4 regions of the Photobacterium satsumensis genome follow, and region 1 is predicted to be linked to each of the others. Evidence: riboswitches for the same ligand, from Rfam matches in the RefSeq annotation. Region 1 holds a riboswitch; each other region holds the start of a gene.

Region 1 (5,679 bases):
CTTGGCGGATCACCATATTGGCTTTACGGCCACAGTGGCAGATGGTTTTCAATTCAACCAATTTATCTGCCCACGCAAGCAAATAACGGCTTCCTGCGAATAACTCACCGCGGAAATCACTGCGTAAACCATAACAAAGCACCGGAATATTTAGCTTGTCGACGACTTCCGTCAATTGGTAAACCTGCTCTTTGGTTAAGAACTGGCATTCATCAATCAATACGCAGTCAACTTTGTGCGTTGTATTCATATCTTGTAGGCGGGCATAAAGATCATCGCTGACATTAAAGAGCTCAGCTTCTTCTTGCAAACCAATTCGAGAGCTGACCATGCCTTTGCCATAACGGTCATCAATTGCCGCAGTAAAAATCACCGGCGTCATGCCTCGCTCGCGGTAATTAAATGATGACTGTAATAATGTTGTCGACTTACCCGCATTCATTGCCGAGTAATAGAAATACATCTGGGCCATTAAGCTTCCCTAGTAATACGATTGGTGCGTGAAAAAATCAGCCGAGATGCTACAGAAAAGCCCTTCAGATTGAAAGGAGCAAGCTCAACTTCTTTGTAACTGGATATCGGTCAAACCTCACATCTCGCTGAAATAAAAAAAGCCTGTATCAAATACAGGCTCTTTTCATATTCAAACCGTCAGTTTTAAGCGTTTGCTGTTGCTTCCTGAGGGCGGCGAGATAGCCACGACAGTCCAGCACAAGCCACGATAAAGGCTACGGTTGCCGCTAGGAACGACACAGCCAGAGAGCTCGTGAAACCAAGTACCAAGAAACCAATGGTTGATACCACCGCCATCGACAACGCGTACGGTAACTGCGTTGATACGTGATCAATGTGGTGACAGCGTGCACCGGTTGACGACAGAATTGTGGTATCCGAAATAGGAGAACAATGGTCACCGAATACAGAGCCCGCCAATACGGCACCGAGCATAGGTAGCATTAGCATGATATCCGTTGCAGCAGCCAGATCACCGGCGATTGGTAGCATGATACCGAACGTACCCCATGAGGTACCGGTAGAGAATGCCATCAATCCAGCAAGCAAGAATAGGATAGCCGGCAACAACATAGGGCTAATATTACCTTCCACCATCGTCGACAGGTATTTGCCCGTTGCCATATCGCTGATCACCGAACCGATGCTCCATGCAAACAGCAGGATTAAAATCGCACCGAACATCGACTTCGCCCCGATCCACAGCGTAGACGTGACATCAGCCATCGGGATACGCTGGCGGAATACCGGGATTAGCGCGGCCGCAAAACCAACCAGGCCACCGTATACCAGAGACATACCCACATCGGTGTTCTCAAAGGCACCCAGAACGCTAAATGCAAGGCCATCAGCAGCCAGTGCTTGGTAGCCCGTAAAGATCATAAAGAAGAAAGTGGCTACAATCAGGGTCACAATTGGCATGATAAGGTCAGCAACACGGCCATTTTTGCTTTCTTCAATTTCTAGCTCGTCGTTCAGATCCTTGGCACGGCTGTCGTCATCGCCTTCATCGAAGCCGCGGCAATGGCTTGCTTCTAGCTCATGCTTTTTCATCGGGCCAACATCAATTTGGAACCACGCCACCACGAATACCATCAGCAGGGCAAAAACTGCATAGAAATTCATTGGAGCCAGCTGTACGAATGCACCCAGCGGGGTGTACTCTGTGACGCCATGTGTTGCCAAAATACCGCCAATCAAGGTGATAATGTAGGCACCCCAGCTTGAAGCAGGCATTAGCACACACATTGGTGCTGCTGTTGAATCAAGGATATACGCCAGTTTGGCTCGGGATACATAAAAACGATCTGTCACTGGGCGTGAGATCGAACCGACCGCCAAGCTATTGAAGTAATCATCAACAAAAATAAACACACCCAAGAAAGCAGCCAGCAATTTAGCACCACGCTTGCTCTTGATTTTGGTTTGTGCCCACTCGGCAAATGCACGGGTACCGCCAGAAAGTGTCAGCAATGCTGTGGTCATACCCAGCAAAATAAGGAAGGCGACGATACTCATGTTCCAGCTGTTAATGGCGCCGTCATCAATAAACAGCCCTTTAACCGTGGTACCAATATAGCTTGCGGTGCCACCAACCGAAAAATCAGTCAGCAGGAATGCGCCCAGAAGGACACCTACACCCAAAGAAACTAAAACGCGTCGTGTAAGGATTGCCAAGCCCAATGCAACCAAAGGTGGCAACAGTGACATGGCGGAATGGGAAAAATCTACAATATTCATGATCTCGACTACAACCGATCCTGGTTGGAGATCTACTGTTTTACACCACATCTTGTCGTGTATAGAAGAGTAAAAGGAAGGGAGGTACCCCTTTTCCGACTCCACAGTAGCGCTCCATAGTTAATGTAATTATATACTATGGCAGTGTTGTCCCTATTTGGTGACAACCCCAGCAAGCTGGTTTGATAGTCCGAGCTTACTTCGGCAACGGCTCCTTTCGTAAATCCTCACCGGAATCACCCTCCGATTTACTACTAATAGACGATGCGCCTCTACCCTTAGTCTAGGTCTGGTCAATTCTACGGAATAGACATCCAAATGCAACCAGTTAATGTGAAAAAAATGACACAAATAGTGAATAGTCTTGCGATGAGTAACAAGAATCAGGCAGTTGAAAGCAAATTTTCATACTCATTACATATGAAATTGATGGCAATTATTTAACAGCTTCTGTTGATTGTAGATAAGAATATTTACTCATCTTGAGCATTACATTCTATTACAAATGAGAAATGAACCCGATAATTTGCGAAAAAATAAATGAACCCTTCATTTTTTAATTGGCATCGCCGTATTAAAAGTATTATTATTGCAATTATTGAATTGTCACTGCTATTATTAATTTATAGTTTTAGGCCTACAGGAAATAAAAAATGTCTGATGCAATGAAAGCGCTACTTAACCTTCGCAGCCTACGCGCTCTTTCTCGTGAATATTCTCTTGAGCAACTACAGGAAGCGCTAGAAAAACTTCAAACTGTTGTTACTGAGCGTGAAGAGTCTGAAGCTGAAGAAGTCGCTAAAGAAAAAGAACGTACCGAGAAGCTAGCTCAATACCGTGAAATGCTTCTTGCTGACGGTATTGACCCAGAAGAGCTTCTAGCGACTCTAAATAAAGCACCTAAAGCGAAACGTGCACAGCGTCCAGCTAAATACCGTTTCCTAGATGAAAATGGTGATGAGAAAACTTGGACTGGCCAAGGTCGTACACCAAGCGCTCTTAAAAAAGCACTTGATGACGGCAAGTCTCTAGAAGAATTTGAAATCTAATCATTCAAATTATCTTGCGAATATCTAAAAACCCGGCTTTGCCGGGTTTTTTTATTGCTAGGAAAAAATGTTCTGGAAAAATGTAACATTTTGATGTTAATGGTAAAAATCAACAACACCAATCACATAACCATGACAAAATTAACTCGATGAGTTAATAACACCCAATAATGAGTCGTTAATTTTGAGTCATCGTTACGATTATAGAGAAGCTCGTTACTTTCTTTAAAGTATAAAAAACCAGACCTCTTGGTCTGGCTTCTTTGTCATATTGTGGCTTTAGCGGATTTGGTCGGCTAAATGACTTACCGCCAAAGCGAAATAGTGTGAGCGGTTCCATTTCAGTAAGGATTGGTAATTACCGTAGATCAAGTAGGCCCGGCCATGCTTATCATCCGGTTGAATAAGCCACGCATCAATATCAACATTCGGTAAAGCCTGGCCATTCAAACGACGAACGCCTAGTCGTTGCCAATCTGCTAGCGTTTTGGCTTTGCTCTTTTCGACCCCCAGCAACGAATCATCGATAGAAGCCGATAATGAAACTTGTCGACCCCAAGTATATTGATCATCCCAGCCCGCTTTTTTTAAATAATTCGCGGCAGAGGCAAAAACATCAGCCTCTGTCTGCCAGATATCAATCTTTCCGTCATTATTGCCATCAACTGCATAAGACAAAAATGACGTCGGCATAAACTGAGGTTGCCCCATCGCCCCCGCCCAAGAGCCCTTCATGTTTTCAGGGCTAATATGACCAGCATCCAATATTTCCAGCGCCGCCATTACCTGCCCGCGGAAAAAGGCTTCACGACGGCCTTCATAAGCCATGGTCGATAAAGCCTCAACCACATTATAATTACCCATCAGACGACCGAAATTACTTTCGACCCCCCATAAGGCAACAATAAAGCGTGGCTGAACGCCATATTGCTGACCAATTTTATCCAGCGTTGATTTATGCTGACGATAAAGCTCATTAGCCTGCTTTACTTTCCAAGCCGGCACCGCGCGTGGAATATACTCATCCAGCGTCAACTTCCGCTCTGGTTGATTTTTATCCGCCTTTACTGCGCGTTCGACAAACGTAATGCCATCAAAAGCAGAGTTGATAATCGACTCTGAAATTCCTTTTTCCTGGGCTTCAACTTTTAGTCCTTCGACATAGTTATCAAACCCCTCATCAGCATAAACCGCCGATGATAATCCTAACCCTAAGGCCACAAAGGCCGATATCAATCGCTTATGCATAGTTTATCCTTTGCTGCTGGCGGCTTTATCCGCTTTGTATTGCTCCAGTAAGTTTGGCACGGGCGGCGGTACTTGCAGGTAATACCCGCTGCCTTTTAGTTCCGCTTTCACTTTTTCAATATCGGCCTGTGCCAACTTATGGCGTTCATCTAACTTAATTACCATGACAAATTGTGGCGTACCAAATGTTTTCAACAAAGCGTCAGGTACTGGTGAGAAATCATCTTTGTTATTGATATAAAGATAGGTATTGTCTTTTTTAGTACTTTTGTAAATAGAACACAACATATTGTCGGTAACCTGTTCGTTAATTTCGCTCTTTGTCAGACAACGATTCTCGTGAATCATTCCCCTATCGAGAGGAGATCGCCTACTTGATGAGACGGTTGTCTGAATTTCCAACGCAAAAGCAAGGATAGCTTGCTGATATACGGTTTGGAATATAACATGCAAGTTACCCAAGAGATAACGTTCCCGAACGACTAATTTAGCGACAGTCATCAGCACACATGACAAAATCTGCAGAACTCAAGGGAGGCTCATTCACCCTCTCTGCCCTCCACTTAGTGGACGGCGACATACAGCAAGCAGTCAACTTTCTTAAAGAGAAGGTTGAGCAGGCTCCTCATTTTTTTTCAGCAGCCCCCATCGTCATTGATGTCAGCCAAGCCGGAAATAAGTTGGACTTCGTGTTACTCAAAAGCCAGGTTCAGACGGCCGGAATGATCCCTGTCGGGATCAGTGGTTGCAAACAACCTGAACTGCAAGAGCGGGCAAAACAAGCTGGATTTGCCATTATGAATGCGGCCAAACAGGCCAAAGCGGCCGAACCTGTGATGACACCGACAAAAATCATTAAGAATCCAGTTCGGTCAGGTCAGCAAATTTATGCTAAAAATAGTGATCTAATAGTATTGGGACATGTAAGCCCCGGAGCAGAGATAATTGCTGATGGTTGTATTCATGTCTATGGCACCTTACGAGGCCGTGCTATCGCTGGGGCCAACGGTCAAAAAGAGGCAAAGATTTTCTGCCATGACTGCCAACCGGAGCTCATTTCCATTGCAGGAAATTACTGGTTAAGCGACAAAATACAAGAAGAGTTCTGGGGAGAAAATGTCGTTATCTC
Region 2 (5,679 bases), on a different contig from region 1:
AGTGGTCGATTACCACGGCCAAAAAGGCATACACGTGTCAGTGTTACCGGAGCATAAGTCACTGGCGCAGGGGGGCTGTGACAATTGTACCTATCTTGCTTTGCAGACACTTCCATTCCGTGACGGCACCATTGAGCTATTGATGGCAGGTGAGCCGCAACAGGAGTCGGCCACTGGCTTCGTTGGTATTGTCTTTCGGGTGAGTGAAGATATGTCAGAGTACGAAGGGGTTTACTTACGTCCTGTTAATGCGGTGTCAGAAGATGAAACACAGCGTGAATTAACGATTCAATATTTCTCCTACCCTGATCACTCAGGAGATGTGCTCAGGGAAACCGCTCCGGGCCAATATGAAAGCGCCGCTAACATTCGTCCCGGTCAGTGGTTTAAATTGACGGCTGAGATAAACAATAACCAAGCTATTTTTTATATTGATGGAGAGAAGGTGCTGGTGGTGGATCGGCTGTTCCATGGCTCGGAACACAAAGGGGTGATAGGGCTTATCACCCAGCCGGGTAACAATGCCTATTTCTCTGACTTGAAAATCAAGCACAGCCAGTAAGCGCAGCAAAGAGACAAAGATCGGCTGATAAACAAAGAGCAAGGCCCATGGCCTTGCTCTTTTGGTAATCGTATTGAGGTGCTGTGTTAGCCAGTCACAGGCTCGGCAGCCATAACGGGCTTGCTTTTGCGAACCGCAAAGGCACAGAAGGCTAAGAACCAGAGGCTACTAACGGCAACACCTGCCCAAGCTGAATGGGTGTAACCGATGGCGAGGTAACCCAGTAGGGCACCGAACGCGACCGAGCATGCGTAAGGTAGCTGGGTCATTACATGGTCCATATGGTGACAGCCTGCACCGGTCGCCGACAGGATACTGGTGCTTGAAATTGGTGAGCTGTGATCACCAAATACCGCACCTGCCAACACAGCAGACAGCATAGGAAGTAGGAGTGCAATGTCACTGGCAGCGGCAATATCACCGGCGAGTGGTAGCATGATACCGAAGGTACCCCAGCTGGTCCCGGTCGCAAATGCCATGGCACAAGACAGTAGGAAGACAACCGCTGGAAGCAGCTCAACAGGCAGGTTTCCGTTTGACATAGAAGCCAGGTAAATACCGGTTTGCATGTCACGGACAACTGAACCGATCGTCCAAGCAAAGAACAAGATCACAATAGCGGGCATCATCGCTGAAATGCCTTGTGGTGCCGCTTTCATCCAAGAATCTTTGCCAAGTTTCAAACGCAGGGCTAGGGCAATAGAAACCACAAGGCTACAGATCGCACCGTATACCAGTGATGAGCCGACATCGGTGTTTTCAAATGAACCGATCACGCTGAAGGCCTCGCCATTAGCGGCAAGTACATCAGCGCCAGATTGCACCATGAAAAATACCGTCGCCATCGTTAGGGTTAGGATGGGCAATACCATGTCGATCATGCCGCCTTTGGCAGATTCAGGTACCTCAACCTCCAAACCTGCAGGCTTGCCTTTGGACTCATCCCATAGTTTGCCTTCTAGCGCCCATTTCTCATGCTTGCGCATTGGACCGATATCAAGTTGGAAAGCAATAACGCACAGCACCATGACCAAAGTGAAGACCGCATACAGGTTCATTGGCATCATCTCGACAAAGGCCGAGATTGGGCTCTGATCTGTCACGCCGTGCGCCACCATGATACCGCCCACCAAGGCGATGATGTAGGCACCCCATGACGAGATAGGCATCAGTACACAAACCGGTGCCGCGGTTGAATCAAGCAGGTAGGCCAATTTTGCACGTGAAATGTTGAAACGGTCGGTAACCGGACGACAGATTGCCCCTACAGATAGGCTGTGGAAGAAGTCATCGATGAAGAAGATAAAGACCATCAAACCGGTGAGGGACTTGGCACTGCGGCGATCTTTACAGCGTACCGCTGCCCAGTCGGCAAACGCTTGGGTTGCACCGGATACGCTCATCAAGCTGATCAGCGCACCAAGCAGCAGCATGAAGATGATCATGTTGACGTTGTCACCATTCAGTGCACCATCAACCCAGACAATCGCCAGCACTTTTTCAACCAGGTACTGCAGTGACTCAAGCGGTGAATATTGGTTTAGCATCATGGCACCGGCAAAGATACCTGAGCCAAGGGAAAGCAAAACCCGCCTAGTAGTGACTGCAAGGATAACAGCCAGCATGGCTGGGACAACGGACATTAGCGAGTCCGAAAAATCTACAAGGTTCATGATCTCATCACACCTACAACTTAAAGGTGGAGATCTACCGAAAGGAAGTGTAACTAAGACGCAGAAAGGTATGACTTGTTACCCCTTCAGGTAGCGCTCCATAGGTAAATACTATGGCAGTTCTGTGCCTATTTGACACAGACCCAGCGACTGAGTTGATAGCTGCAGTCACTTCGGCGCTGACTCCTTTCTCCGGCTTCACAGGTATCACCCTCTGCTCGGTTACTCTTAGGCAGCGCGCCTCTACTGATTTAGGGAATATCACCGTCAATCCTACTGGAATTAGGTGATAAGTCGAACATTATATACGGCTGAATAATTATGTCAGCTAATAATCAGCTTTTTTCATCGTGTTCATTAGAATGTTGGTTTGAAGCGTTAGGCCCTTTTCTCGGATTATCTCAGTTACCCATTACAGGGATTTAATCTTAAGGAGCTACCGTGTTTTCTCGCAAACACTTTGAATTGATCGATAAACCCACCTTCTTCGGGGCGCTGGGCATGTTGATCTCGGTTGTGGTGCCTTTGCTGCTGTTTCCAGTACAAGGTGCTGAATGGATTGCTATCGCCAAAACGTTTATGACTGACAAATTAGGGTTCCTATATTTGTCGCTCGGTGTCGCTGCATTTTTCTTTATGATTTACATCGTTTTTTCCGACATCGGCCAAATCAAATTGGGTGATCCTGATGAAAAGCCTGAATTTACCACGGCTTCATGGGCAGCGATGCTGTTCTGTGGGGGGATCGGTGCCAGTATCTTGTACTGGGGAACGATAGAGTGGGCGTATTATTACCAAGCGCCTCCGTTCCAGCTTGAGCCGGGGAGTGAAGAGGCGGTTCGCTGGGCCGCAACCTACGGTTTGTTCCATTGGGGGCCGATTGCTTGGTCCATCTACTTGGTGCCAGCCTTGCCGATTGCGTATTTCTTTTATGTCCGTAAGCAGCCAGTACTGAAGGTATCAGCGGCGTTGATGCCAGTCATTGGTGAAGCCCGTAGTTATGGTTGGTTGGGTAAAGTCATTGATGTGTTGTTTATCTTTGGTCTGCTCGGTGGTGGTGCGACAACCCTTGGCCTCGCTGCCCCCTTGATCACAGAAGGTGCCAACTACCTGTTTGGTGTACCAAAAGATACCGTGACCCAGATTATTGTTTTGATGCTTTGTACCGCGATATTTGCCTATTCGGCTTATGCCGGGATGGAAAAAGGGATCAAATTCCTCAGTAATATCAACTTCTGGGGCGCGCTTGGTTTATTGGCCTTTGTGTTGATTTCAGGCCCAACCATTTTCATGCTGGAAACAGGGCTTGATTCACTGGGCCGTATGCTGTCGAATTTCTTTGTGATGGCAACATGGGCCGAGCCTTTCGGTGGCTATGGCTCGTTTGAGAATACCCATTTCCCGCAGGATTGGACCATTTTCTATTGGGCGTGGTGGCTGGTGTTCGCACCGAGTATGGGGTTGTTTGTAGCCAGGATTTCACGTGGCCGTACAATCAAGCAAATGGTAACGGGGTCGATCTTCTTTGGCTCGATGGGCTGCTTCTTGTTCTTCATGATTTTGGGTAACTACGGTCTGTCATTGCAGTTGTCTGGTGCTCTAGATGTCGTTGGTATCCTCAATAGTGAAGGGGCGACTAAGGCCATTTTCTCAATTCTTGAGCAACTGCCTTACAGCACAGCGGTTATTGCCGCGTTCACGCTATTGTGTTTAATTTTCACGGCAACCACGTTCGACTCGATCTCTTATATCTTGGCATCGGTGGTACAGAACAATGTGACTGAAGACCCGATGCGCTGGAACCGTCTGTTCTGGGCTTTTGCATTGTCATTTATGCCATCGGTATTGTTGTTTATGGGGGGGCTGTCGACGTTGCAGACCGCAGCCATTGTTGGCGGTTTACCGCTGCTGGTTATTGCTGTGATGCTGATGATATCGGCAGTGAAGGCGGCGAAGCTCGATCTGACCCATCAGGAAGGTTATGAAGATCCGGTGATCAATATCGAGGAGCTGCCAGATGTTGACCCTTGGTCGAAAGAAGGGATGGCCCTGACGAAGTTTGACGAGCTGAAAGACATTGCGATGGCCGCCGCAGAAGCAGAGCGTGAAGCCCTGTATAAAGTGTGGAAGTTGAAGAAAAAGATGCGTGCCGAAGCAATGGCGAATGGCGACTCTGCCTTCGAACTCAGCGAAGCACCGCAAGAACGACTGGATCAACTGCAGCAGTTGATGGACGATGCCATGACTGCCAAAGAGAACAAGCTAGCGGCTTCGGAAGAAGCGCAGGAAGCCCGAAAGGTCTTTGATGAGCTGATGCGAAACCGTCTTGAAGCAATGGTGGAGCAAGAGGCTTAATCGAGGTGTGTAGCTTGCCAGTTCCGCTTGTATGCTCATATATGCTGTGCTGGCAGTTTATCTTTAATTCTCATTAGTCGATGATGCCCTGAAATTAAACTTGGTTCTTTTAACTCCCTGCTGACCTAAACAGCAAGGGTTCAGGGTATAGTGACAATACTAAGCCAATCTCAACATGATAGGTATAACAATGAAAAAATCACTCCTGGGCGCCGTATTGCTGATGGCAGCACCACATGTACTGGCAGCTGACAATGCAGATATGTTCCCTGAAATGCCAGGCTTTACCAAGCATGTCATCCAGCTTGATGCGGTTGAGAACGAAAACCAAACCCGCCGAGTGCAAATTATCGCTAACAGTGTGATGAATGTTGATTGCAACATCAAAGCACTTCCGATGGATATTGAACGACGCTCATTGGAAGGGTGGGGATACTCATACTACGTATTGGAAAAGCAAACTAACTATGCCAGCACCATGATGGCATGTGAAAAAGAAGCATCAGATCAAAACTTGCAGTTCCATAGCGATTTGTTGCGTTATAACTCAAAACTTCCTTTGGTTATCTATGCTCAGGATGATGTAGAGGTTGAGCACACTGTTTGGGCTCCAATGAATTAAAGCGATTTGGGCTTGAAGCGTTCATGCTCCCATTTGCCAATTGATTATGCCGAGTCACAATGACTCGGCATTTTTATATCTGCCAGAAGTTATTAGATTTGATCGATTACCGATCTCACGGCAGCCAACACATCCTGTCCGAAAGCGACACTACGCTCTGGTGACCAACCGTAGAACTCATCAGGATGGCTAATGTGATCCTTAAATGGCATCTCGATAGTGTAAGACAGGCACTTGAACTGTTCTGCTACCCAGTTAGAGCCAATGGTCAGGTTGGCTTTGCCCGGCTCGTCTTTGTCGTAGCCGTGTGCCACCTGAAACTCAGGGGTGATGGTCAATAGGGCTGCCTTGAAGGCATTTTCCAACGCGGCGTGACGCTCGTTGTATGATGGGATCCCCTCGCTGCCTGCCACAAAGTTATACGGAATCGCCTCGTCACCATGGATGTCGAGGAACATATCTACGCC
Region 3 (5,679 bases), on a different contig from region 1:
GGGATATCCGGCCTGTCCGGAGCATACCGAAAAGGGCAGCTTGTGGGAGTTGTTAAACGTCGAAGAGACGATCGACATGTCACTGACAACCAGCTACGCCATGTGGCCGGGCGCCTCGGTATCGGGTTGGTACTTCTCCCACCCGGATTCGCGCTATTTTGCAATCGCCCAGATCCAGAACGATCAGCGAGACAGCTATGCTGATCGCAAAGGGTGGGATCTCGCTGAGGCTGAAAAATGGCTGGGTCCGAATCTGAATAACTAGTTATGGTTAATGGACCCGCCTTTTAGGACGGGTCATCAAAACTAAAAAAGGCGCTCATTGAGCGCCTTTTTCTTATTTTCTGTCCCATCCTGAGATATACGATTACTCGAATAGCCCGTGGTGCAAGACCTTAATCACTTCCCGCGACTCTTTGTTTTTGACCAGGAAGCACAGGTTGTGGGTGCTGGCACCAAAGCAGATCATGCGTGGGCTGTATTGTTCCAGGCGACTGAATACCTGGGTTGCAGCGCCAGGGGCATCACCAAGATCGTTACCGATCAATGCAACCAGGCAAAGATCTTGCTCGACGTCTACTCGGCATAGCTGGCTAAGCTGATCCATAGCGCTCTCTGGTAGGCTAGGCGCGCCTCCTCCTGTATCGGTCTGATCCAGAGTGAGTGACACACTGACTTCTGAGGTGGTGATCAAGTCGACCGAGATTTTGTGTTCGGCCAAAATACGAAAGACCTCTGACAGGAAGCCATAGGCATGGAACATGTTCAGGCTGGTCAGGGTTACCATCGTTTGATTACAGCGCAGTGCCAGAGCCCTGAATTTCGGTGGTTCGCTGACTTGCTGGCGGATCCAGGTGCCACCTTGTTCAGGTGCTTTGGATGAACCGATAAAGACAGGGATTTGTTGGCGGACCGCAGGCAACAGAGTTGATGGATGAAGGATTTTCGCCCCGAAGTTGGCCATTTCAGACGCTTCGCTAAAGCTAATCTCGCTGATTGGCTTGGCATTGCTTGTGATACGCGGGTCTGTGGAATACATACCCGGTACATCGGTCCATATTTCCAGAGTTTCCGCGCTGATAGCCTCGGCGACCAAGGCTGCACTGTAATCACTGCCGCCGCGGCCTAACGTGGTGGTTTCGCCTTCACGGCTTGAGCCGATAAAGCCTTGGGAAACGATAACGGTGTCTTTTTCCAGCAGTGGCTGGAGTTGTTCATCGGCAAGCTGACGGATAGTATCGACATCCGGTATGGCTTTACCATGCTGGCCGTCAGTGCGCATCACGGAGCGAATATCGAAACGTTGGGCTGGAGCCCCCATTTCGTTGAGAATTTGGCTAAACAGGTGGGTCGACAACAATTCGCCATGGGCAACCAATTGATCGGTCAGCTTGGTCGAAGGGGCATCGGCCGCCAGCTCTGCGAGACTAGCCACGGTATTGATTAATTGTTCTATGTGGTCAGCAACGGCTTCCGGACGGGCCAGTTTGTCGATAATGTTTTGGTGTATCGATTTTAATTGCTGTAGCCGTTGGGAGCGCTGCTCGTTATCGGCAATTCCATTTGCAAGTTCAACTAACAGGTTGGTAACGCCGGAACAGGCACTGATCAATACTACTTTGGCAGCAGGATTATCCTTGATGATCGTGGCACTTCGGCTCATGGCGGCATGATCGGCTACGCTAGTACCGCCAAATTTCGCTACGGTTATCGGTGGAGGAACAGTAAAGTTATTTTCGACAAAGCTCACAACGAGTCTCCCAGTAATAAAAAGTCAAAACGCAATTCACAGGGGGCTCGGGATGGTAGTCCCGACAAAAAGTCAGGAGAGCAAAAAGGCAAGATGTAAACCGGTACAACAACCAGAAGCTCCCCATCTATTCATTACCATAGTGAATAGATGACAGCCAGAAGGATTCAACCTTCGTAGCCGATACTCCATGCCCCCTGTCATGTTGTATCTCGGCGTTACTCCCCCTCTCAAGACTGCTTTGGGGTGGGGCCCCGCAATCCAGATACCTGGGTAACGCTCCTCTTCTGTCTTCACCTGAGAAAAACCTTTCCTCAGGATGAACAAAAAACGATCTATATTGAACCGGATTTCCTAGTCCGTTGTCAATTGCACAGAAATAAAATATGCATAAAAATTGCAAAAAATTGTCACAAGTATCCAGGGGAGCTATGTGCTACAAGGGGGTTATGATTTGGGATAAGCATAATTAGCCTAATACTGATATAGTCAATCAGTACCTTACAATAATGAGGCGAATGCCACGCTTACCGCCAGGGAGAAAGATAAAAATGACGATTGGTAGTTTCTATCCACCACAACGCACCCTTATGGGGCCCGGTCCATCGGATATTTACCCACAGGTGCTACAGGCCCTGAGCCGTCCGACCATTGGCCACCTAGATCCACTATTCATCGGCATGATGGATGAGCTCAAGCAACTGCTACAGTATGCCTTCCAAACTCAAAATACCTTTACCATTGCGGTTTCTGCGCCGGGTAGTGCCGGTATGGAAGCCTGCTTTGTTAATTTGGTAGAGCCGGGTGACAAAGTGATTGTCTGCCGTAATGGCGTGTTTGGTGACAGGATGCGTGAGAATGTCGAGCGCTGCGGTGGTGTTGCGGTTATGGTTGATAATAACTGGGGCGAGCCTGTTGATCCTGCTTTGGTTGCCCAAGCGCTCGAGAGCCACCCAGATGCCAAAATCGTGGCCTTTGTCCATGCCGAAACCTCTACTGGTGCTTTGACCGATGCAGAGGCGATTGCCAAACTGGCCCGTGAGCATGATTGCCTGACGATTGTCGATGCCGTGACATCGCTCGGTGGCGTGCCCTTGCTGGTGGATGAATGGCAACTTGATGCGGTGTACTCTGGCAGCCAGAAGTGCTTATCTTGTGTTCCGGGCTTGTCACCACTGACTTTCTCTGAGAAAGCCGTCGCCAAGATCCAAAGCCGTCAGGCGCCTGTCCAGAGCTGGTTTTTGGATCAGAGCTTGGTGCTGGGTTACTGGAGTGGAGAAGGCAAGCGAAGCTATCATCATACCGCGCCGGTGAACAGTTTGTATGCACTGCATGAAGCCTTGGTTCTACTGCAAAATGAAGGCTTGGAAAATGCCTGGCAGCGTCATAAAGATGCCCATCTGGAGTTGCGTGAAGGTCTAGAGCAATTAGGGATTGAATTTGTGGTTGATGAAGCCCACCGCTTGCCACAGCTTAATGCCGTATATATTCCCGAGGGTATTGATGACGCCGAGGTGAGGAAGACCTTGCTGGAGCGCTACAACCTGGAAATTGGTGCTGGCCTCGGTGCTTTGGCGGGTAAAGCATGGCGTATTGGGCTGATGGGCTATGCAGCCCGAAGCGAAAATGTCGCGTTGTGTTTACGGGCGTTGGAAACCACGCTGAAGTGAATCTAAGCGATTATGGCTTTATTAGCAAAAAGGGCTACCACTGGTAGCCCTTTTTCGTTCTGGTATTACATCATAGGGATTACGGCGTTTCTCTTTCTCCAGCCTGAGCTGGCAAGTCCGTCTCCGTTAAAAACGTATGGCCCGGATACAGGTATTGGGCTTCATCCAGAATTTGGGCGGCTTGCTCTTGCTGACCGAGTTGGTTATAGGCTGCAACGAGGTTTTGGTAAAGCGCGATGCGTGGCCATTGCTTGGCCTTCTGCTCAGCCCAGTCGATAAACTCCTGGATCAGAGCAGGGTTATTACTGGCTATACCTAGCTGAAGTTGGGTGATGTGCAAATCCCATTCGAACCGGTTTTGCCACGCCCAAGGGTTATTAACCCGCAGCAGGTAGTCAACATTGGCCGGGTGGCTTGTTTCGTACTGGGTAAGTTGGGCGCCAGAGTACAGAGTAGTGGCCATAAAGCCGGTGGTGATCAGTGGTACCGTCAATACCAGTGCGCGGATTGACAGAATATAGTGCATTTTTTTTCGGTAGTACTTGGCGGTCAGATTATCAACCCAGTAAATCAGCAAGATGAAGATCACCCAGTGGATCAGCGAGTGATAGAAGGGGTATTCCAGCTGGGAGTGTAGAACGATCGGGAAAAACAGGCCGACCAGGGCCAGTTGGGTTCCTTCCCGTGCTTTCATTATTTTGAGGAGTACCGCCCCTGCAGCTGCCAATAATGCCAGTAGTGGAATAATCCCGCCTTCCGCAGCCCAGAATACCAGTTCGTTGTGTGGATGGTCGAGGCCGGCCATACCGGCAGGGCTGTCTGGGTTATCGTGGTGCCATCTTGCAGTTTGGGTAATATAACTGACCTCAAAGCTGCCGTAGCCATAACCCGTCAACGGTTGGTTGAAGAACATATTGGCGGCTTGAGGGATATGCATTGCTCGGGCACTGATCAAGCTCAGGCGGTTTTCTTGCGGAGACCAGCCCGATGTGCTGTTGATGTGCCATGACAGGCTTAGGCCCAAGACTATCATCAGTAGCCACATCCGCCATTGTGCTTTGGCGGCAAAGCGGCGCAGGTAAGGAATGAGCAAAAGGGTACCCATGGCAGCTCCGAGCCAGCCGGTGCGGGAGCTTAGTACGACAAGCAAGGGAAGGGTGATCACCGGGGTCAGTAGCAAGAAGCATTGCTGCCAACTCCATTTCCCCCGGTACATCGGAATACGAGCCAACAGATAACCCGACAGGACGAGACCTGTGGCCAAGAAGCTGGCCATGACATTGGGTTGCTGGAAGATACCATAAGGGCGGTTGGCCACGGTGTCATAACCGATTGGGTTGCCTGGCTCAAGCACCATGTATTGTACCCAACCGAAGGTGGCCTGGATCCAGACTGCAGCCAGTACAAACCATAGCATGCGCTGACGCTGCTTGTGGTTGAAGGAGAACTGTTGCAAGCCGACAAAAAAGAGTAAACCGGCCCATAAACCCAGCAGCCTCGGTAGGCTTTGTCCGACGTCAGCATTGGGATAGAACACGGGCAGCGTCAGTAAGACACAGCAAAGGGTGAGGACGATAGTCAGCCGTGAGTAGCGCCATACCCGCTGGCGGCAAATTTCCAACAAGCCGAATGCGATAGCGAAGCTGAACGGGATCCAGCTCATGGCATTGTATGAGAGCTCAAGCCCGGATCCGCCGGGATTATGCTGGAAGTAGTGCATTGCCAGTAGGAATAGGATCCCGAGAGACACCAAGAAGGGCTTTATCATCGGCTTGCTGATCCCTTTCTCGGCAAGGTTGGTGCCTTTTACATATAACACTGTCATGGTGATTCGCTGGGTCTCACTGTCTAAATCAAACAAAACCGGGCTTGATTGCAAGCCCGGTTTATCATCGTTGGTTAGGTTGCCAGAGCTATTGTACTGGCGTTCACTCTGGCAGCAAAGGCTTGAGGAAGCGGGCAGTGTGCGAACCTGCGATCTGTGCCACTTGTTCCGGTGTACCGCTTGCAACGATTTCACCACCGCCGCTACCGCCTTCCGGTCCGAGGTCGATGATCCAGTCTGCAGTCTTGATCACATCGAGGTTGTGCTCGATCACCACAATGGTGTTGCCATGGTCACGCAGGCGGTGCAGGACATTGAGCAGTTGCTGGATATCGTGGAAGTGTAGGCCGGTGGTCGGCTCATCCAGAATATACAGTGTCTTGCCAGTATCGCGCTTGGACAGTTCTCGCGCCAGTTTAACCCGCTGGGCTTCA
Region 4 (5,679 bases), on a different contig from region 1:
ACAACATAGCCATTAAACATAGCCGCCACGTATGCTCTGCGGTGCTTTCTTTTCGGCCTTGGGTGGTATGGGCACTCCTCAGTGTGTCCTTCAATTGTTCGGCCTGGCGCAGGAAGTCCAAAATACCGTTTATCTCTTCAAGCTGCATAATATCCCCATGACTACATTTCTATCTACTGTATTCACCTAGCAATCAAACAATTAGAACTCCACACCCAAATGAGATCAAGGTGCTTGGTATATAGCTAAGCAAAAAAAATCCGAGTGTACTTCTACACTCGGATACATTACCTAGCCAATGATTGTTATTCTTGAAAAGGTTACTTGATGCTACTAAGCGCCGATGCGTAGAAGTCACGCGCCCGTGCCCACACACCGTTTGGATCATCACCATTGCAAAGCGTCAGCAAATGCGGCAAAAGCTGCCCAGCGAAATCTTCGCTGCTTTCTTTCGGTAGTACGGTCGGCAGATGGTCAACCGCCTGGACATACACACCGCCGACATCCGACTCAATGATCGGCTTAGACAGTTTTGTGCTCTGGTTATAGATACGAATTGGGTTATCCGGGTTGTTCGGATCGCAGCTGACATCACTGATCATGCTTAGGCGTGGATTCTCACCTAGGCTTTCCTTTGTAATGAAAGGAGGCGTACCTTCAGCCAAGTAGGCACAGTTAACCAAGATATCGTAATCATTGATGGCAGTGAATGGACCACCCGCTTTAGTTTCCTCGATATCCCAGCCGTCAGCATCGATATCCAACTCAGCAAATAAATCCAATGCGCCACGACCACAACGACCAAACTGACCAATAACCAACACCTTCGGCTTTTCGGACAAGGTCGCAACCTGCTCACCCAATACTGCTAGGTAATGATCGCGATCCGGGTAGCTGCTCACCGCACCGAACACATCTTTACACTGTAAATGATGGATATAACCCGATAAACCAATCGCCGCACCGACATAACCCGCCCAGTATCCGAAGGCACAAACACGCTTGCCCAGTTCATCTTGCAGGAACTCCAAGTCAAGGATCTGGCCGCCGCCAGCATTGTAACGCGACAGGATCTGTACCGCTTCATCCTGCCCCTTGAAGGCATGGGCAAAATAAATGTGCTGATGCTTGAGTGGAAAATCGGCTTCGGCCAATTCTTTCAAGCCAAGGATATAGGCGTGTTCCGGTGCTTCGGTCCAACTATGCCCGTCAGCCAGTTCACAACCGACATCCACATAAGCTTGGTCGGGAAAAATACGTGTGCTGCTACGCTCCACAATTACTTGTGCGCCAGCATCAATCAGTGATTTGGCCCCTGTTGGTGTCAGTGCCGTTCTGTGTTCACCAACTTTTACTTCATCTCTTAGCCAAAATAGTGTGTTCATCATCAATCCTTTATAAACAGACGCTTTCTAAGCAATCGCTTCTTAAGCGGTAATAGGGCTTACTGAAGCCTGACGGCGCACCATCAAAACAATCAAAGCAATTTGCAGTAATGCCGCCAACAAAATGGTATACGGGCTACGGGTGATCTCGGCGACCATAAAACCAATACTGGCAGTCACACCAGTCAAAATGGCATACGGGAACTGGGTACGGACATGGGATACATGATCACACCCGGTAGACATCGAACTTAAAATCGTTGTATCTGAAATCGGTGAAGAATGATCCCCCAGCATGCCGCCACTCAAAGCTGCGCCAATACAAATCAGCGGGTCAGCCCCCAGAGCGCTGGCAACCGGTACAGCAATGGGGATCAAGATAGCAAAGGTGCCCCACGACGATCCCGTCGCCACCGAGATAAAACTGCCGATAATAAAAATCATTGCTGGCAGCAAGAATACCGGCAGACGGTCATTCATTACCTGGCTGATATAATCCCCAGTCCCCAGAGACTTACAGATATCACCCAAGGTCCATGCCAGTAGCAAGATAATCAAAATTAGCATGATCCGCTGCATTCCCGACACAAAAGTGTTGAAGGCTGTCGAAGCGGTCATAGTTTTGGTATAGGCGTAGTAGGCAATCGCTGTTACCGAGGCAATCAGATAGCTGGTTCCCAATGATGTGCGGATCACAGGTCCATTGATTGTGCCGTGCAGGTGGTAATTGTAGGTAAACAAGGCAATCAGCGAGCCAAACAGCACAGCCAGTGGTAGGACTATCAGTGAAATACGACCAGATTTAACCGGCTGCTCTTGGCCTGACGATGGCACACTCACCTCCGTCTGCTGGCGGGCTTGTTGCTCTGCTTCAGCCATCGGGCCCCAATCTTTTTTCAACATCGCATAAACAGGGACACTGAAAAGCGCCAGCAATGCATAGAGCTGATAGGGGATCACCTGCAAGAACGTCGTGAAACCATCGACTTGCTGGCCCATATTATCGAAAGCGTTTTCAATCAACCCTTGCGAATAGACCCCCCAGCTGATGATAGGGATCAGCACACAAACCGGTGACGAGGTCGAGTCGATAATGAACGCCAGTTTTTCTTTGCTCAATTTGAGCTTCTGATAGATTGGCGAGAACATCGGGCCAAGGATAAGCGAATTGCCCGAGTCGGTGAAAAAGATCCCAATCCCGGTCGCCCATGTCGCCAACTGGGCTTTGATCGGGGATGACACATAACGGGTGGCCATGGTCGAGAACGCTGCCATACCACCACTTTGCTCGACCAGATAGATAAAGCCTGAAATGATGGTAATAACAATAATGATCTGGGCGTTGCTACCTGAGGCGAGCTGGGTAAACGGCCCATCAGACAGGAACATCAGCGCAGTATCAACGGGATGGCCCTTAGTTAAAATCAGCATACCGCTGATCACTGCCACTCCCAGCGCCAAAACAACATGCCGAGTGGTAAAGGCGAGTATCAATGCCAGCACCGCGGGTACGATGGACAACAATCCGTAATCAGCCATTCGTAGACTTCTCCTGAAAAAACAACATCAAGGTACTTTTATACCCAGTGAATTTAGTATCGAGGAGGGGTGTATAGAAACACGGGCAGACAAAGGCTGTACGAAATCGGTAGGTGAACTTACCTGTTCGATGACAAAAATTGCTGTAGCTCCCCACCCAAACAAGGTCTGGATGACAGTGCTGTTCCTATTAAGAACAACCCCAGCAGCACGGCTGACAACCGATACTACTTCGGCATTGGCTCCTTTCATTTAGCTTCTCTGGCTGTCGGCCTTCACTAAACTACTGTTAGGCAATGCGCCTCTACTAACTAGCGAGACTGAATAACTTCTCGCGCTACAATGAATAAAACACAATTTTCGCCAAACCAAACAGAATTGACCACAAACCGTGAGCAAGATCACACAAACAATTCTTTAAAACATTAATTTAACATCACTAAACACTATAAAAGCACACCATTGAAGGTTAAATCACCATAACGATCGACTTCCGGCCGCTCTGATAGTTTGATATGAATACATACCGAGAACCATGACATGGCTGTTAAGATTAGTTTGAACAAATAAGCAGCTAGAGATGTTATCGCAATAGTTTTGGTTGCATATTTACGCAACTAAAGGAAAACAGGGAATAGGTAAAGAAAAGGAGAAGGAGAAGGAGAAATGCGGATCAGATATGACAGATATAAAAAATGCCGGCCTAAGCCAGCATTTTATCACAAAGTAAGTTTCGACTTACAGAGCTACAACGTTTGCAGCTTGTGGGCCTTTTTGACCTTGTTCTACGTCAAAAGAAACCTTTTGACCTTCAGCAAGAGTCTTGAAGCCTTCAGAAGCGATAGCGCGGAAGTGTACGAATACATCAGCACCGCCGTTTTCTTGAGTGATGAAACCGAAACCTTTCTCTTCGTTGAACCACTTAACGATACCAGTTGACTTAGACATAGACTGCCCCTTATAAATTCATTAATAAACTAATCGCATTATGCGATATGATAGGTTAGTGAATTATTTAATGTTACGTTCAATCTAAGGGAAACAGTGAGATACAGTACGATAACGTAAAAGTAGCTAAAGGTTTAACTTGTACTTGATGTTGCATTGAATAACTCTTTGTTCTAAAGAACGAGACGAATATTAACAGCTGAGCGCTTTATGTACAGCATTATTTTTAAAAAAATCAAAAAAAAATCAAAATCAGTAAGATCTCCGCTCATAAACCCAGTGTAAACCCGCCATAACCACTGAGATCCCCCTATATAAAGTAGCCAAGCAACATAAATTTACTCGGCTATCCGTATGCAACGACAGAAAAGAGGAACCTAAAACGAGAAAAAGAAGCCCGCAATCGTCGCACTCATAAGGTTTGACATGGTGGCGGCAAAAATCGCCGACATACATAGCGTCGAAATTTCATGACGACGCTTAGGTGCCATCGTACCTAATCCCCCCAGCAGCATTGCCGCGGCGGCAAAGTTCGCAAAGCCACACAATGCAAACGTGATTATGGCGGTACTACGAGTCGATAGCTCAGTCACTGCTAGGTACTCAGTGAAATTCACATAAGCGACAAACTCATTAAGCACCAACTTCTGGCCTATAAACGATGCCGATACCATTGCCTCGTCAAATGGGATACCAATAATCACCGCGACCGGATAGAACAAATAGCCAAGCAAGTACTCCAGCGACAATTCAGGCAAGCCGATATAGCTACCCACACCGCCAAGCATGCCGTTGACCAAGGCAATCAAGCCAATAAACGCAAGTAGCATAGCACCGACATTCAATGCCAGCATGAGTCCGCTGGATGCCCCTGCAGCGGCAGCATCAATGACATTGGCCGGTTTTTCTATTGATACATCTTCTTCAACCGTTTCACTACTTCGCTCCTCGGTTTCTGGCACCAATATTTTGGCGAACAACAAACCACCCGGCGCCGCCATGAATGACGCAGCAATCAGGTATTGCATATCAACCCCCATTGCCGCGAAGCCACCTAATACCGTGCCAGCAATCGAGGCTAAACCACCACACATCACTGCGAACAGTTCAGAACGGCTCAGGCGATTAATATAGGGGGCAATGACCAACGGCGCTTCGGTTTGGCCAACAAAAATATTGGCCGTCGCAGACATCGATTCATTTTTACTGGTACCCAGCAGCTTTTGTAGTGCGCCACCTAGGATCCGAATAAATAGCTGCATGATACCGAGGTAATACAGCACCGAGACCAATGCTGAGAAAAACACGATGACCGGTAGTACCCGAATGGCAAATATAAAGCCGCCCCCACCAAAGAGCTCAAACATCTTGTCACTAACCAGCCCACCAAACAGGAATTCAATCCCCGCGTGGGAAAAGCCCAATACCGAACTCACCCCGCTCGATACCACTTCAAGCAAGTCTTTACCGATAGGGATAAACAAGACAAAGGCACCAATGATGAACTGGATGGCAAAGGCCCCCAGCACCGTTCGTTTATTGATGGCTTGGCGATTTTTAGAAAAAATAACTGCGATAGCAAGCAATGCTACCATTCCCATTAAGCTAGTCAGAGCGTCCATGTTTGGCGGCCTTATATAGGGTGGATAGGTGTACAACCTACCTACTCGACATATACAAATACCCCGGACACAATAAGCCCGGGGCGGTTAGAAATTAGTGGTTAATCCAGTGCTTTACGGCGAGTTCGGCAACTTGCATTTCGATATCGAAAGGAACCGGCTGAGGGATGTTTTGCAGCGAATTC

Evidence for each region. A riboswitch is a leader RNA that binds a small molecule or an ion and turns the genes downstream of it on or off. The one in region 1 is predicted to bind lysine.
Region 2: another riboswitch for lysine. It lies ahead of L4D79_RS10260 (Na+/H+ antiporter NhaC family protein); the one in region 1 lies ahead of L4D79_RS19350 (Na+/H+ antiporter NhaC family protein).
Region 3: another riboswitch for lysine. It lies ahead of lysC (lysine-sensitive aspartokinase 3); the one in region 1 lies ahead of L4D79_RS19350 (Na+/H+ antiporter NhaC family protein).
Region 4: another riboswitch for lysine. It lies ahead of L4D79_RS08820 (Na+/H+ antiporter NhaC family protein); the one in region 1 lies ahead of L4D79_RS19350 (Na+/H+ antiporter NhaC family protein).

What each region holds. Positions count from the first base shown of each region.
Region 1 covers NZ_JAKJSK010000009.1:178,981-184,659, reverse strand. The annotation lists gene L4D79_RS19355 (thymidine kinase) at 1-472, opposite strand, end outside; gene L4D79_RS19350 (Na+/H+ antiporter NhaC family protein) at 658-2,253, opposite strand; lysine riboswitch at 2,353-2,536, opposite strand; gene L4D79_RS19345 (H-NS family histone-like protein) at 2,907-3,302, shown strand; gene L4D79_RS19340 (lytic murein transglycosylase) at 3,582-4,550, opposite strand; gene L4D79_RS19335 (YcgL domain-containing protein) at 4,554-4,838, opposite strand; gene minC (septum site-determining protein MinC) at 5,060-5,679, shown strand, end outside.
Region 2 covers NZ_JAKJSK010000006.1:2,273,075-2,278,753, forward strand. The annotation lists gene L4D79_RS10255 (3-keto-alpha-glucoside-1,2-lyase-like domain-containing protein) at 1-562, shown strand, start outside; gene L4D79_RS10260 (Na+/H+ antiporter NhaC family protein) at 649-2,235, opposite strand; lysine riboswitch at 2,319-2,489, opposite strand; gene L4D79_RS10265 (BCCT family transporter) at 2,677-4,590, shown strand; gene L4D79_RS10270 (ecotin family protein) at 4,781-5,212, shown strand; gene L4D79_RS10275 (M14 family metallopeptidase) at 5,305-5,679, opposite strand, start outside.
Region 3 covers NZ_JAKJSK010000014.1:6,882-12,560, forward strand. The annotation lists gene metH (methionine synthase) at 1-265, shown strand, start outside; gene lysC (lysine-sensitive aspartokinase 3) at 368-1,750, opposite strand; lysine riboswitch at 1,859-2,045, opposite strand; gene L4D79_RS24060 (pyridoxal-phosphate-dependent aminotransferase family protein) at 2,302-3,420, shown strand; gene L4D79_RS24065 (PglL family O-oligosaccharyltransferase) at 3,500-5,440, opposite strand; gene uvrA (excinuclease ABC subunit UvrA) at 5,349-5,679, opposite strand, start outside.
Region 4 covers NZ_JAKJSK010000006.1:1,925,349-1,931,027, forward strand. The annotation lists gene L4D79_RS08810 (HD domain-containing protein) at 1-148, opposite strand, end outside; gene L4D79_RS08815 (saccharopine dehydrogenase) at 321-1,385, opposite strand; gene L4D79_RS08820 (Na+/H+ antiporter NhaC family protein) at 1,428-2,924, opposite strand; lysine riboswitch at 3,063-3,239, opposite strand; gene cspE (transcription antiterminator/RNA stability regulator CspE) at 3,663-3,872, opposite strand; gene L4D79_RS08830 (NupC/NupG family nucleoside CNT transporter) at 4,250-5,494, opposite strand; gene L4D79_RS08835 (adenosylhomocysteinase) at 5,589-5,679, opposite strand, start outside.